One region of the Spongiibacter tropicus DSM 19543 genome, then DNA from elsewhere that is predicted to be linked to it. Evidence: predicted binding sites of a transcription regulator. Region 1 holds the regulator's gene; the other holds the start of a gene.
What was found. The regulator FNR, encoded in region 1, switches genes on or off when oxygen is low (the NO sensors DNR and NnrR bind a similar motif). The targets are predictions, from matches to a motif close to TTGATNNNNATCAA.
Positions count from the first base shown of each region.

Region 1 (6,695 bases):
ACCATCGCGAGGTGCTGAAGCCGGAGCTGAGTACGGCGTTTTGTGCGGAAGTGACGGTGGGAATGCTGAACGCCATTACCTTGAACTGGGTGCACGACACCGAGTATGACTCTCCATCCCGCTACCGCGAACTGTGGGCGTTTATTGTTTCCAGCATGCTGCGCAACGACTGAGCTTTTCCCCTTCTTCTCCCCAATGTGATCTCCCCAGCGCTTTCTTGCCGCAATTAAGCGCTGCCCTCTTGACCCGAATAAGTAAACCATATAGTTTTTTTACAACGTAGTTACCTTTTTTGAATAAGGGTTCGGAGGGAGCATGAATAATAGATATAACAAGCCCATCCCGTGCGGCTGGTTTGCCATTGAATACAGCAAGGATCTGGCGCCGAAGGATGTGAAACCCCTGACCTACTTTGGTCGAGATCTGGTGCTGTTTCGCACTGAGTCGGGTGAGGCAGTGATTCTCGATGCCCACTGTCCCCACCTTGGTGCCCACCTCGGGCACGGTGGCGAAGTCCATGGCGAGAACATCGCCTGTCCCTTTCACGCCTGGGAATTCGATGGCCGCGGCTTCTGTACCAAGGTGCCCTATGCCAAGAATATGCCGCCTAAGGTGGTCGATAAGCAGGCCATTGGCCGCTACCCGGTGGTTGAGGTCAATCAGATGATCTGGGCCTGGTACCACCCCGAGGGTGCCGCGCCGATGTGGGAAGTGGAGCGCCACGCCGAGTTGCACTCTGACGAGTGGACGCCCATGGACACCTACGACTGGCAGATCAATTCCATTATTCAGGAAACCGGCGAGAATGCGGTGGATATCGCGCACTTTGTCACAGTGCATGGTTCGCCGGAAATGCCTGACGGCAAGGTGACGATTGAGGGCTATCGACGCTGGACCATCATGGACAGTCAGCAGCACGCCATCGACGAGCAGGGCAATGTCGACCTGAGCGGTGAAAACTATGACCAGGGGCGGTTGGAGACTTATTCCTTTGGGCCGGGTCAGACCTTTCAGAAATTCTCGCGGATGTTCGACATTGTGATGATGGGGACCATTACGCCGATTGACGATCAGAATATCCACATGCGCTTTAGCTTCAGCATGCCCAAACAGCAAACCTCAGAGCACACGCTCTACGCCAATGCGTTCCGCGACGAAATTGTGCGGCAGGTCGGTCAGGACATTCCGATCTGGGAGAACAAGGTGTATCTCGAAGAGCCCACACTCTGCGACGGCGATGGTCCGATTGCCCGTTACCGTAAATGGTTTGATCAGTTCTACGCCGCATAAGCGGCGGCGGGTGCTGCGCGCCTTGAGCATCGTTCCAACACAATAAGAGGGATAATAATGAGTGAGACAAGCGCTATCATGGGAAAGCCGGGAGATATCCTCAACTGGCCTATGTTGAAGATTCGCTACATGAGCGACCCCGCCAGCATTGCCAAGCTGCTGCCGCCGGGCATTAATCCCGGCAAGCAGCCGGGCGTCACCATTACCATCTACAATTTTCCGGTGCTCAATGAGCCCGAGTACGGTTGCGTGGTGAATGTCGATGCCGAGTACAACGGCATTGAGGGCGAGTACACACTTGGCATTGCCATTGATCAGGAAGCCGCTATCTACATCAGCCAGGAACGCTGGGGACAGCCGAAGTACTATGCGGAAACCCAGTATTATCGGCTGATGGATTTTATCTCCGCAAAAGTCACTCACCGGGGCTACACCTTTCTGGAGTTCAAAGGACAGGTGACCGGGCCGGGTGAAATTCCGCCGGAGTTTGAAACCAATGAGTGGTGGATTAAACAGCTGAGAGGCGTGGACTCGACGGCAGAGAACGTGACCTGGGATTTTCCGCCGCACGTGGTGCGCGTGTACTCCAAATACGGCACGGCGCAGATCGAGAAGCTGCAGGGGCAGCTGACGCTCAATCCGAGTCCCTGGGACCCGCTCGCCAGCGAGCTGCCGGTGCGCAGTGAGCCCGAGGCCTGGCTGTGGTCACCGATCTTTCTGGATCGCCGCCTGACTCTCGAAGGGGCTCTGGATGCTGACGCGTTCACCCCGTTTTCTGACACCATCGGCGGTTCCCGCTGGCTGGGTGAAAACGGCGGCCCCAAGCAGGGCTGATGCCGACCGGTCGGGCAATGACGCCCGGCCGGTGTTCTCTTGCTCGCCGTTTTCTCGTCCTATCCGGTAATACCCCTATCTTCCAATGCGGTCGCCGCTTGATTCAGGTCAAGCGGCTGGTCCGGCGCTGGCGTTACAGTGCTGAGCATCAACCCATGGGAGTGTATGGCATGCACAGTATTTTTCAGCAGCTCGAGGCCGATCATCAGCGAATGCAACGGATGCTTTACGAGTTGATTCACGAGATCGAACGCTTTTCCGGCATGCACGTCACTCCCGCCAATCTGGATACCATCCTGAACGGCCTGGATTACATCCAGACCTTTCCCGAAGCCTGGCACCATCCGGTGGAACATGTGGTATTTCGCCAGCTTCACTCCAAACTGGGCATCAATCACTACGCCCTGAACAATGTAATGCGAGACCACAGCATGCTCGAAGCGCTGAGCGAACAGCTGTCGCTGATTTTTGCCGAGTTGCGCATGGGCGAGCAGACACTGCGCCCGAGTCTTGTGCGCCTGGCACGCCACTATCACAGCCGACAGATTTCCCATATTCATGAAGAGCGCAGCATTTTTTCGGTTGCCGATCAGCTTTTTACCCCGGCTGACTGGGAGGAAATCCAGCAGGCGATTACGGTTGAGGTCGGCGAAGACCGCCTCGCCGAGCGCGATGCCTATCTCGCCGCGTTGCCGTTGCAGCGTCCCGCCTTTGACGGCGCCTTTGTTCACTAATAATGATGTCGGCGCTCAGGGCGCCAGGAGTGTGAGATGTCTGTTGCGTTAGCTGAAAGCATGCACGATGCCGGTGAGCTGGTGCGCCGTTATGCGGTGCAGGGGCCACGGTACACCTCTTATCCCACAGCACTGAATTTTCGCGACGACTTCGGCGTGGCGGACTACGATGCTTTTTTGAAAGAGGCGCGACGCAGCCCGTCGCCGCTGTCTCTGTATGTGCACGTGCCGTTCTGTCACAGCCTTTGCTATTACTGCGCCTGCAACAAAGTGATTACACGCGACCCCAATGCCAGTCGGCGTTATCTGGATCATCTGCATAAAGAGCTTGAAATGCTCTCGGACAGATTGGGGCCGGGGCGTCGGGTTACCCAGCTGCATTTGGGCGGCGGCACGCCCAATTATCTGGACAAGGCCGAGATGACGGAACTGGTGCACTCCCTGGCCACGCACTTCAATCTTGATGACGGCAGTGAGCGGGAGTTCTCCATTGAACTCGATCCGCGCTCGGTCGATGAGGACTATCTCGCCCTGTTAAAGGGCTTGGGGTTCAATCGCATCAGCATGGGCATTCAGGACACTGATCTGCGGGTGCAGGAGGCGATTAATCGCGTACAGAGCACGGATATGATCGCCCGTCTGATGGGTGCCGCCCGCCGCTACAATTTCCGCTCGGTGAGTATGGATTTGATTTACGGCCTGCCGCGGCAGACGCTGGAGACCTTCTCGCGGACGCTGGACGATGTCATTGCCTTGTCGCCCGAGCGCATCGCCCTTTACCACTACGCTCATTTGCCTCAGCGGTTTAAGTGGCAGAAGTCGATGGATCGCCACCCGATGCCGAACAGCGAAGAGAAGCTGTCGATATTCCTGCTGGCCGAGCAGCGCCTCAGCGAAGCCGGTTATATCAATATCGGCATGGACCACTTTGTGAAACCAGAAGACGAACTCGCCAAATTTCAGCAGGAAGGGCGTTTACAGCGGAATTTTCAGGGCTACTCCACCTGTCGTTCTCCGGATGTGATTGGGATGGGCGTGTCAGCGATCAGTTCTCTGGGGCGCTGCTATGCACAAAACCATAAATCTCTGGAGGAGTACTACGCGGCCATCGATGCCGGACAACTGCCGGTGGCAAAAGGGCTCACCCTGAACGCCGAGGATCTGTTGCGGCGTTATGTGATTATGCAGTTGGCCTGTAATCTGCGCCTCAGTTACGTCGATCTCTACGACCGCTTTCATGTGTTTTTCCGTCGCAAGTTTGCCGACGCGATTCCCGAGTTGGAAGCGATGGAGCGAGAAGGCGTCGTCACGCTGATGCCGGATGAGCTGCGGATCAACGATCGTGGTCGCTTGTTGTTGCGCAATATTTGTATGTTGTTTGATCAAAGCCTGGAGCAGCATCAGGGCGCGTACTCCAAGACGCTGTAGTCATTAGCCAGAGAGACGTTTTAATCGGGTAAAATAGCCGGATGCAGACTTGACCCTTTGCGGTGATAGGCGTTCAATGGCGACAGTCTGACTATGCCGTTTAGCGTCTGGAGGCCGCATGCAACCCGTCAACGCAACGAAAGCTTGCCCGCACAATCCTGCAGTAAGTTGTAATAATTGCCGGTTGAGTGGCATCTGCCTCCCCCTTGCTCTGGAAAGTGACGAGATTGTGCGTCTGGACAATATTGTTCAGCGCGGTCGTCCATTGCAGAAAAGCCACCATCTGTTCCGCGAAGGCGATGTCTTCACCTCGGTCTATGCCGTGCGTTCGGGGGCGGTGAAAACCTACAGCATTACCGATGCGGGTGACGAGCAGGTGACCGGCTTTTACTTCCCCGGCGAAGTCGTCGGGCTCGACGGTATTGGTCAGAACCGCTATGCCAGCTCGGCGGTTGCGCTGGAAGTCTCGGCTATTTGTGAAATTCCCTTTGCGCAGATTGAAGACCTCAGTGGCCAGCTACCCAACCTGCAGCGGCATTTCTTCAAGCTGCTCAGCAGCGAGATTGTCGATGACCAGCGGCATATCACCCTGTTGAGCAAGAATACCGCCGATGAGCGGGTCGCTTCCTTGTTGGTCAGCATTTCTGCGCGTCAGGCGCGTCGGCAGTTGTCGGCATCGGCGTTCCGTCTGCCGATGGCGAGAGCGGATATCGCCAGCTTTTTAGGCTTGACGGTGGAGACAGTCAGTCGTGTGCTGAGCCGTTTCGCCAAGCAGGAACTGGTTAAAATCGACAACAAAGAAATCAGTCAGCTTGATGTGGAAAAGCTGAAAACCGTCGCAAACCTCTAGTTACCGTCGATTTACGTTTTCCGCTTGACGCAAATCAAGCAAATCTCCTGAACTCCGGCTAGACTCTGGAACTAAACCTTCCACCAGAAAAGAGACTAGGCCGTGAGCGCAATAATAAGCAATCCCTTCGGTTTTCTGTTCACTCCCCGCAAGCAGTGGCAAAAGGTGTCAGAGCTCAGTGACAGTTCGCTGGCATCGAAGCTGCTGTACCCCATTGTTCTGGCTGCTGGACCCTGTATCGCGTGGTACTACGGTGCCAGCAGGATCGGCTGGACAGTCGGCGACGGCGAGATTGTGCGCCTGACTGACCAGAGTGCGCTGCAAATCGTTATTGCTTTCTACTTTGCGATGTTGGTTTCCCTCGCGATCATCGGTTACTCGATTAACTGGATGTCGGAAACCTACGGGGCAAATTCATCGGTCATGAAGGGCATGGTGGTTGCGGGCTACACCGCAACGCCCTTGTTCATTGCCGGACTGGTGGGTTTCTACCCGGTGTTCTGGGTAGACCTGGCACTGGGTATTGCTGCGCTGGGGTGGGCCGTATACCTGCTCTATCTCGGCATTCCGCTGGTAATGGGAATTCCTGAGGATCGGGGCTTTCTGTATGCCTCGGCCGTTGTGGCCATTTGCATGGTGATTTTCATGGCGCTGATGGGCTGTGTTGTCATCCTCTGGGATATGGGGATTACCCCGGTTTTCACGGATTAGCGTGATTGAGTTATAGCGTGGGTGGAGGCAGGAGCGAAGGCTCAGATTTTCTGCGACATATTGTCGCAGAGCGGTTCCGATTTTCGTTGATCTGAGTCAGCATCCTCGCCGCCGCAGGCTGACACAATTAGCCACATTTTTTCAAACCTCGCCTCAGATATGCATGAAAAACCGTATCTTGAGCGCCGTCCACTCTAGAGGAACATGAATCGTCATGGCGTCTTCACTAGAACATCCAATCTACAACTACAAAGTCGTGCGGCAATTTACCGTGATGACCGTGGTGTGGGGCATTGTCGGCATGGCTGTCGGTGTGCTGATTGCGGCACAGCTGGTGTGGCCTCAGCTTAACTTTGACACCCCCTGGTTCAGCTTCGGCCGCCTGCGGCCACTGCATACGAATGCGGTGATTTTTGCCTTTGGGGGCTGTGCCCTCATGGGGTCGTCGCTCTTTGTGGTACAGCGAACTTGTCAAACTGCGCTGTTGTCGACGCGCCTCGCGGGGTTTGTGTTCTGGGGCTGGCAGCTGGTTATTGTGCTGGCGGCAATCACCCTGCCGATGGGCATGACCAGCACCAAAGAATACGCCGAGTTGGAGTGGCCGATTGATATTTTGATCGCCATTGTCTGGGTGGCGTATGCGGTGCTGTTCTTCGGCACCATCATGAAGCGCAAAACCGACCACATCTATGTGGCGAACTGGTTCTACGGGGCTTTCATCGTCACGGTTGCGGTGCTGCATATCGTTAACAGCATGGCGGTGCCGGTGTCGCTGACTAAATCCTACTCCGTCTACTCTGGTGCCGTGGATGCCATGATTCAGTGGTGGTACGGGCACAACGCCGTGG
Region 1 is NZ_ATUS01000001.1:973,980-980,674, reverse strand. It holds gene G411_RS0104740 (TetR/AcrR family transcriptional regulator) at 1-173, shown strand, start outside; gene G411_RS0104735 (Rieske 2Fe-2S domain-containing protein) at 316-1,290, shown strand; gene G411_RS0104730 (acetoacetate decarboxylase family protein) at 1,348-2,124, shown strand; gene G411_RS0104725 (hemerythrin domain-containing protein) at 2,295-2,858, shown strand; gene hemN (oxygen-independent coproporphyrinogen III oxidase) at 2,895-4,286, shown strand; gene fnr (fumarate/nitrate reduction transcriptional regulator Fnr) at 4,405-5,136, shown strand; gene G411_RS0104710 (Yip1 family protein) at 5,239-5,847, shown strand; gene ccoN (cytochrome-c oxidase, cbb3-type subunit I) at 6,062-6,695, shown strand, end outside.

Region 2 (6,695 bases), 1.5 Mb from region 1:
CAGCCAAATGGTTCCTGATTCCGTTTTGCCGAACTTCGTGCCATCCGCCTTGGTCACCAATGGCATGGTGAGACCGTGCACTGCCGATCCGTTCATACGGCGGGCCAAATCGATACCCGCCGTAATATTGCCCCACTGGTCAGAACCACCCAGTTGCAGGGTACAGCCGTGACGTTTATTCAACTCCGCGAAATCCAGCGCCTGAAGCAGGGAGTAGCTGAACTCTGTAAATGAAATCCCGGAGCCTTCGCGATCAATCCGCTGTTTCACCGATTCCTTGGCGATCATACTATTCACGGAGAAGTGCTTACCCACGTCGCGCAGAAACTCCAGCGCAGTCATCGGGCCAAACCAATCCAGATTATTGGCCATCTCGGCGGCGTTATCACCCGATTCAAAATCGACGAAACGGGAGATTTGCGACTTGAGACGCTCCACCCAGCCTGCAACTACATCAGGCGTATTCAACTGACGCTCCTGCGCTTTGAAGCTGGGATCACCAATCAATCCTGTCGCGCCGCCCACCAAGGCAATCGGCTTGTGGCCCGCTTCCTGAAAACGCTTGAGGGCCAGCAACGGCACCAAATGACCGATGTGCAAACTGTCTGCGGTGGGATCGAATCCACAATACAGAGTACGCGGCGCCTCGGAGAGGTAGTCTGACAGGCTGTTTTCGCCCGTCATTTGCGCAACGAGTCCGCGCGCCTCCAGTTCGGCCAGTAACCCGGTATTGAGCCTCGTCATTTCAGAACCTTCTATATATACAGTTGTCTTTAGATCGCCGACCGACATTCAGCTCGGCGCGCATGGCAGGGACCGCCAAGGGCTGAGCAAGATACAACAAGCCCCATCAAAAGGAAACGCGGCGCGGCTGACAGACCGGGCGCTAAAAGCTAGAATCTACATGAAGTTTCGGCAAATACGACTTTTGCCACTTTGCGCCTTTGTTATAATGCACAAAATTTCGCCAGCGTCACATTAACCGGATTCAAGATGTTCAACCGCAGTCTAAAACGTCATGCCGAGCCGAAGGACAGCGTCCGCTTTCCGCGTCGACATCTCGCTATTGCCGCTTCAACACTGATTGCGCTGGGCGTTTCATTGCTAATGCTTCCCGGGGAAAATGCCGAAGCCAAGCGCACTGCCATCCCGCTCAATCTGGACCTGACACCGCGCGCGGCTATCGAGTCCCCAGCAGAAGAGACCTACGCTTTCACAGAGCCTGAACAGGAATGGTTGGAAATGGAAGTTCGCCCCGGCGATTCACTATCCAGCATTTTCAGCCGGGCCAAGCTGACACCTCAGGACCTGCATGAGCTGATCAGCACCGCGAAAAAAACCAAGGCGCTTAACACCATACGCCCCGGCCAAAAGCTGGGCTTCCAGGTTGACGACAACGGCAAGCTCAGCGCCATGAGCCTGCAGATCGACAAGCTGAACAGCTTGGTTTATGAACGCGGCGTGACGGGCTTTACGACTACCGAAGTCAGCGAGACTCCGGAAGTGCGCCAGCGCGTCGCCAGCGCTACCATCACCAGCTCACTGTACAAAGCGGCGCAAGATGCCGGGGTTAACCAGAGCATCATTATGGAGCTGGCCAACATCTTCGGCGGGGTACTGGACTTCGTCTACGATGTGCGCAAGAACGATTATTTTATCGTGATCTACGAAGAGCTCTACCTTAATGGCGAGCACCTCGGCAGCGGCCAGATACTTGCGGCACAGTACTTTAACCAGGGCGATTCGTTTGAGGCCTATCGCTACATCAATAAAGAAGGCGATGTGGATTACTTCTCCGAACGTGGAGAAAGCATGCGCAAGGCGTTCCTGAGAGCACCACTGGATTTCACCCGTATCAGCTCACGCTTTGACCCAAAACGTCTGCACCCGGTTTTCAAAACTGTCCGCCCACATCGAGGCATTGATTACGCAGCCTCCCGCGGGACACCGGTCTATGCCGCCGGTGACGGCCGCGTACAGGAAGCCGGCTATTCAAAGGCCAACGGCAACTACGTGTTTATCAAGCATGGCGAAGCTTACGTAACCAAGTACCTCCACCTGCACAAACGCGCGGTGTCCAAAGGCGAGCGTGTTCGCCAGCGGGAAACGATTGGCTGGGTCGGCTCAACCGGCTACGCAACGGGACCACACTTGCATTACGAGTTTCTGATGAACGGCGTTCACAGGAACCCGGCAACGATTGTCGACAAGCTCCCGCCGCCCACCAAGGTGAGCCAGGCAGCGATGCCAGACTTCTTGAGCCAGATCAGCGGCCTGCAATTACAACTGCGCACCTACGCAGCACAACGTAACTACGGCAGCGAAGGCTAGTGCCCTCCTCTCAGTATATTGGCCTGATGTGCGGCACCAGCCTCGACGCTATTGATGTCGCACTGATAGAAACCACTCCCGAGATTACACTGCTGGCAGCACAGGATTACCCCTTTCCTCCAGTATTGCGCAGCAATCTGTTAGCGCTGTGCCAGCCCGGCAACGACGAAATAGAAAGGATGGGGCGAGCTGACCGTCAACTCGGCCAGACACTTGCCAAAGCGGTTATCCAGTTCCTTAACGAGCAGTCTATCGAGACCTCTGCGATTGCCGCCATTGGCAGCCATGGCCAGACGATTCGCCACAGACCAGGCAACGCAAAGCAAGCACTCGACGACACCTTCACACTTCAGATTGGCGACCCGAATACCCTCGCGGAAATGACCGGTATCAATGTCGTTGCCGATTTCAGGCGTCGCGATATCTCGGCCGGCGGCCAAGGTGCCCCCCTGGTCCCGGCTTTCCACAAGGCGGCGTTTGGCGACGCATTGCGTGACCGAGTGATCGCTAACATTGGCGGCATGGCTAATATCAGCGTACTGCGTAAAAGCGGTGACGTCAGCGGCTTTGACACTGGCCCCGGCAATGTTCTGCTGGACAGCTGGATACAACACTGTAAAAACCGGCACTACGATCGCGATGGCGAATGGGCCTCAACAGGACGTGTTAACAACGCCTTGCTGAAAGGCCTTCTCGACAACCCCTATTACCAGCTAGCAGGACCGAAAAGCACGGGCAGAGAAGACTACAACCTCGCAATGATCCAAGCGCAATTGTCAGCGCTGGAGGAAATACCCCAAGAAGATGTTCAAGCCACACTGCTTGAACTGACAGCAGTAACTCTCGTTGATGCCATCAGTAAAGAGCATTTATCCGAGCCTGAACTGTATCTATGCGGTGGCGGCGCCCACAATACGGCATTGAGACAGCGAATCGCCGAACTTATGCCGGGAAGCCGAGTTGAAGACACCTCAACGCTGGACATACATCCCAATTGGGTTGAGGCCGCTGCCTTCGCATGGCTCGCCCACGCAACGCTGAATGGCATTCACGGAAATGTCCCCTGCGTAACGGGCGCCAGGGGCGCCCGTCTATTGGGGGCAATCTACCCCGCCTAAGCACTTTGTATAGCTTAGAATTTATAGCCTACGCTCAGGGTGTACACCATGGGATCTACCTCAATATCCGTAGTCAGCTTATCGCCACTAGAGAACTGAATTTTGGCTTCGGTATCGATATCGATCCAACGTACGGATGCATTGACTAACCAGTGCTCATCCACGTGGTAGTCCACCCCCGCCTGAAGGGCAACACCAATCGAGTCATCCAGTTTCATTTTGCCGTTATTCAGCCCAAGGCTGGCAAATGTCGCTTCCGCCTCGGGGGTCAACTCTTCATCGTAAATGAAGGTGTAGTTAATCCCCGCGCCAACATATGGCTGAAGAGCGCCCAATGACGAGAAGTGATAGACCGCGCTCAGCGTGGGAGGAAGGTGTTTGAAGTCGGCAACATCCAAGCCTTGGATGTAACCTTTGCCCGATGCGGTATGCTCGAAGGGCTTAGCAGCCAACAGTTCCACACCCCAGTTTTCAGTAAGCATATACTCAACCGTTAAGCCGAGCTGAGTATCGCTATTAATACCAACGGACGAACTTTGCCCTGGCGTCAACAAACCGCCCCCCAGCATCAGCACACTGCCATTCAGCTTAATATCATCACTGTCTTCGCGCGGCTCGACCTGTGTCGCACCAGCACGCACCACCCATTGTCCAGGCTTATAACCCAAGCTATCTGCGAATACCGAGGGGGCAGCAACGGCTGCCGCTAGTGACATCGCTACACTGAGTTTTTTCATTTTGACGTCTCCACGCATGAAATTGTGTGGAAACCATTACAGCGGACGGGAAGTGCAGGGAGATTGATTTAAGTCAGGAAATCGCAGCACGCGCCGAACCAATAGAGAAAATACTGATCCAGCGCAATTTTTTGACGTTTACACAGCGAAAGACGAACCGCAGCCACAGGTGGTTGTCGCATTGGGATTGCTGACAACAAAGCGCGAACCTTCCAGCCCCTCGGTATAGTCGAGCTGGGCGCCCTCAATATACTGATAGCTGAGCGGGTCAACCAGCACAACGACACCGTCTTTTTCTACCAGCGTATCGTCTTCATCAGCCAACTCGTCAAAGGTGAAGCCATACTGAAAGCCGGAGCAGCCACCACCGGTGACAAACACGCGAAGCTTCAGCTCGTCATTGGCTTCGTCTTCCATCAGGTGCCGGACTTTGGCCACGGCCCTGTCGGTTAACTGCAGTACCGACGGCGTAAATTCTTCAACTGCTGACATGTTTCACCTCTTACCTTCGCACGATGCGTGCCCGACAATTATCCTCTTATCCTAGTAAAACAGTCAAGAATTGTCAGGCAGCCCTCACCTCAGGGCAGGAGCGAAATACTGCCCAGCCCCGCTGTCTCCGGCAGACCGAACATCAAATTCATGCACTGAATAGCCTGACCGGAAGCACCTTTCACCAGGTTATCAATCACCGACAGCACCACGACTGTGTTGCGGTTCTGCGGGCGGTGCAGTGCAATACGACAGGTGTTACCGCCGCGCACCGTGCGCGTTTGTGGCAGGCTTCCCAGCGGCATGACATCGACAAAAGGCGCGTCGGCGTAGCGTTTTTCAAACAGGAATTGCAATTCATCCAGACCGACATTCGGGTCGAGCTGTTCGGAGAACAACGTCGCGTGGATACCGCGGACCTGCGGCAGCAGGTGGGGAGTAAATGTCAGGTTTACCGCCTCATTCGCCGCAATCGACAGCTCCTGCTCAATCTCGGGTAAATGGCGATGACCGGAAACACTGTAGGCTTTAAAGCTGCCATCCATTTCAGCGAAGAGGTTATCGACCTTGGCCTGACGGCCCGCCCCACTCACACCGGACGCGGCACTCGCGATCAGCCGCTGACTGTCCACCAGCTTCTGCTCCAGCAGCGGAAGAAAACCCAGCTCTACCGCTGTCGGATAGCAGCCAGGGCAGGCGATAAGGCGCGCCGATTTGATCGCCTCGGCATTGGTTTCTGGCAGTCCGTAAACGGCTTCGTCCAGCAATTCCGGGCAAAGATGCTCTTCGTTGTACCACTTGGACCACAGCGCCGCGTCGCGAATTCGAAAATCGGCAGACAGGTCTATCACCCGCGTGCCGGCCGCCAGCAACTCGGGCACCAGCTTCATAGCAACATTGTGGGGCGTGGCGAAGAACACCACATCACAACTGGAGAGAGCCGTCACATCAGGCACGGAAAAACGCAGGTCGCACACACCACGCAGGCTGGGAAACAGTTCATCGACCGCGACACCATCCTCGGCACGGGAGGTGATCATCGCCACTTCCGCATCGGGGTGCCCTGCGATCAAGCGAAGCAACTCAGCGCCTGTGTAGCCTGTTCCGCCTACAATTCCTACCTTTACCACGCGACCTCCTATGACTTGTTTGTGGGCAATGAGTCAGCGTCCTCGCTGTCATTGCGCTTCTCTTTCAACAGATGTTCCCAGCTTCGCACCAGGTCTTTCGCCAGCACATGATAGACCGGCTCGGGCATCACCAATTTGGAAACCACTGTCGCCGCCAACGCACTCACCATCAGTACCGGTAGTATATCGTGATTGTTCCCGGTTAACTCCAGCACGATAACAAATGCGGTGATAGGCCTCTGTACCACACCGGCAAAATAACTGGCCATCCCCACCAGAATTAGAGATACCGGCGGCACAGAGGGAAACAGCGAACTCATCGACGCCCCAAACTCGGCGCCTGCCGCCAGGCTTGGCGAAAAAATACCACCGGGAATACCACTGAAATACGTGATCATGGTGGCAATAACGCGACCGAATGCGGTCCACCAACTGCCTTCTGCCTCCATAGCCAACAGGGCTTTTGCCTCGACATAACCGCTGCCCATGGTCGCGCCATCTGAGAGCAGCCCCATCACCGCCAGCAACAAGCCAATCACCATGGCGACGACCAGAGGCTGCTTCAGCACCAGCGGCCCGACTGCCCGACTGCCCTCCACTAGGAAGAAACTGAACAAGCCACCCAACAAACCGCAGATCAGACTGACCACGATAATAAACGGATAATCCTGAAGCGGCAGCGCCGTAATATCGGGTACGCCAAAGTAGCTGTAGTGGCCAGCAAACATCAGCACCACGATCCCCGACAGGATAATTGCCATAATCAGCGTGCCGGTGGTCCGCGCCTCCATGGACTGTTGCAGCTCTTCAATGGCAAAGACGATCCCGGCCAACGGCGCATTAAAAGCTGCCGACACCCCCGCCGCCCCTCCCGCAACAATCAAGCT
Region 2 is NZ_ATUS01000001.1:2,475,534-2,482,228, reverse strand. It holds gene tyrS (tyrosine--tRNA ligase) at 1-744, opposite strand, end outside; gene G411_RS0111665 (peptidoglycan DD-metalloendopeptidase family protein) at 994-2,331, shown strand; gene G411_RS0111660 (anhydro-N-acetylmuramic acid kinase) at 2,331-3,449, shown strand; gene G411_RS0111655 (OmpW/AlkL family protein) at 3,464-4,186, opposite strand; gene erpA (iron-sulfur cluster insertion protein ErpA) at 4,325-4,678, opposite strand; gene argC (N-acetyl-gamma-glutamyl-phosphate reductase) at 4,768-5,808, opposite strand; gene G411_RS20270 (chloride channel protein) at 5,817-6,695, opposite strand, start outside.
Region 2: the regulator FNR is predicted to act here: its motif matches at 4,250-4,263, upstream of G411_RS0111655 (OmpW/AlkL family protein).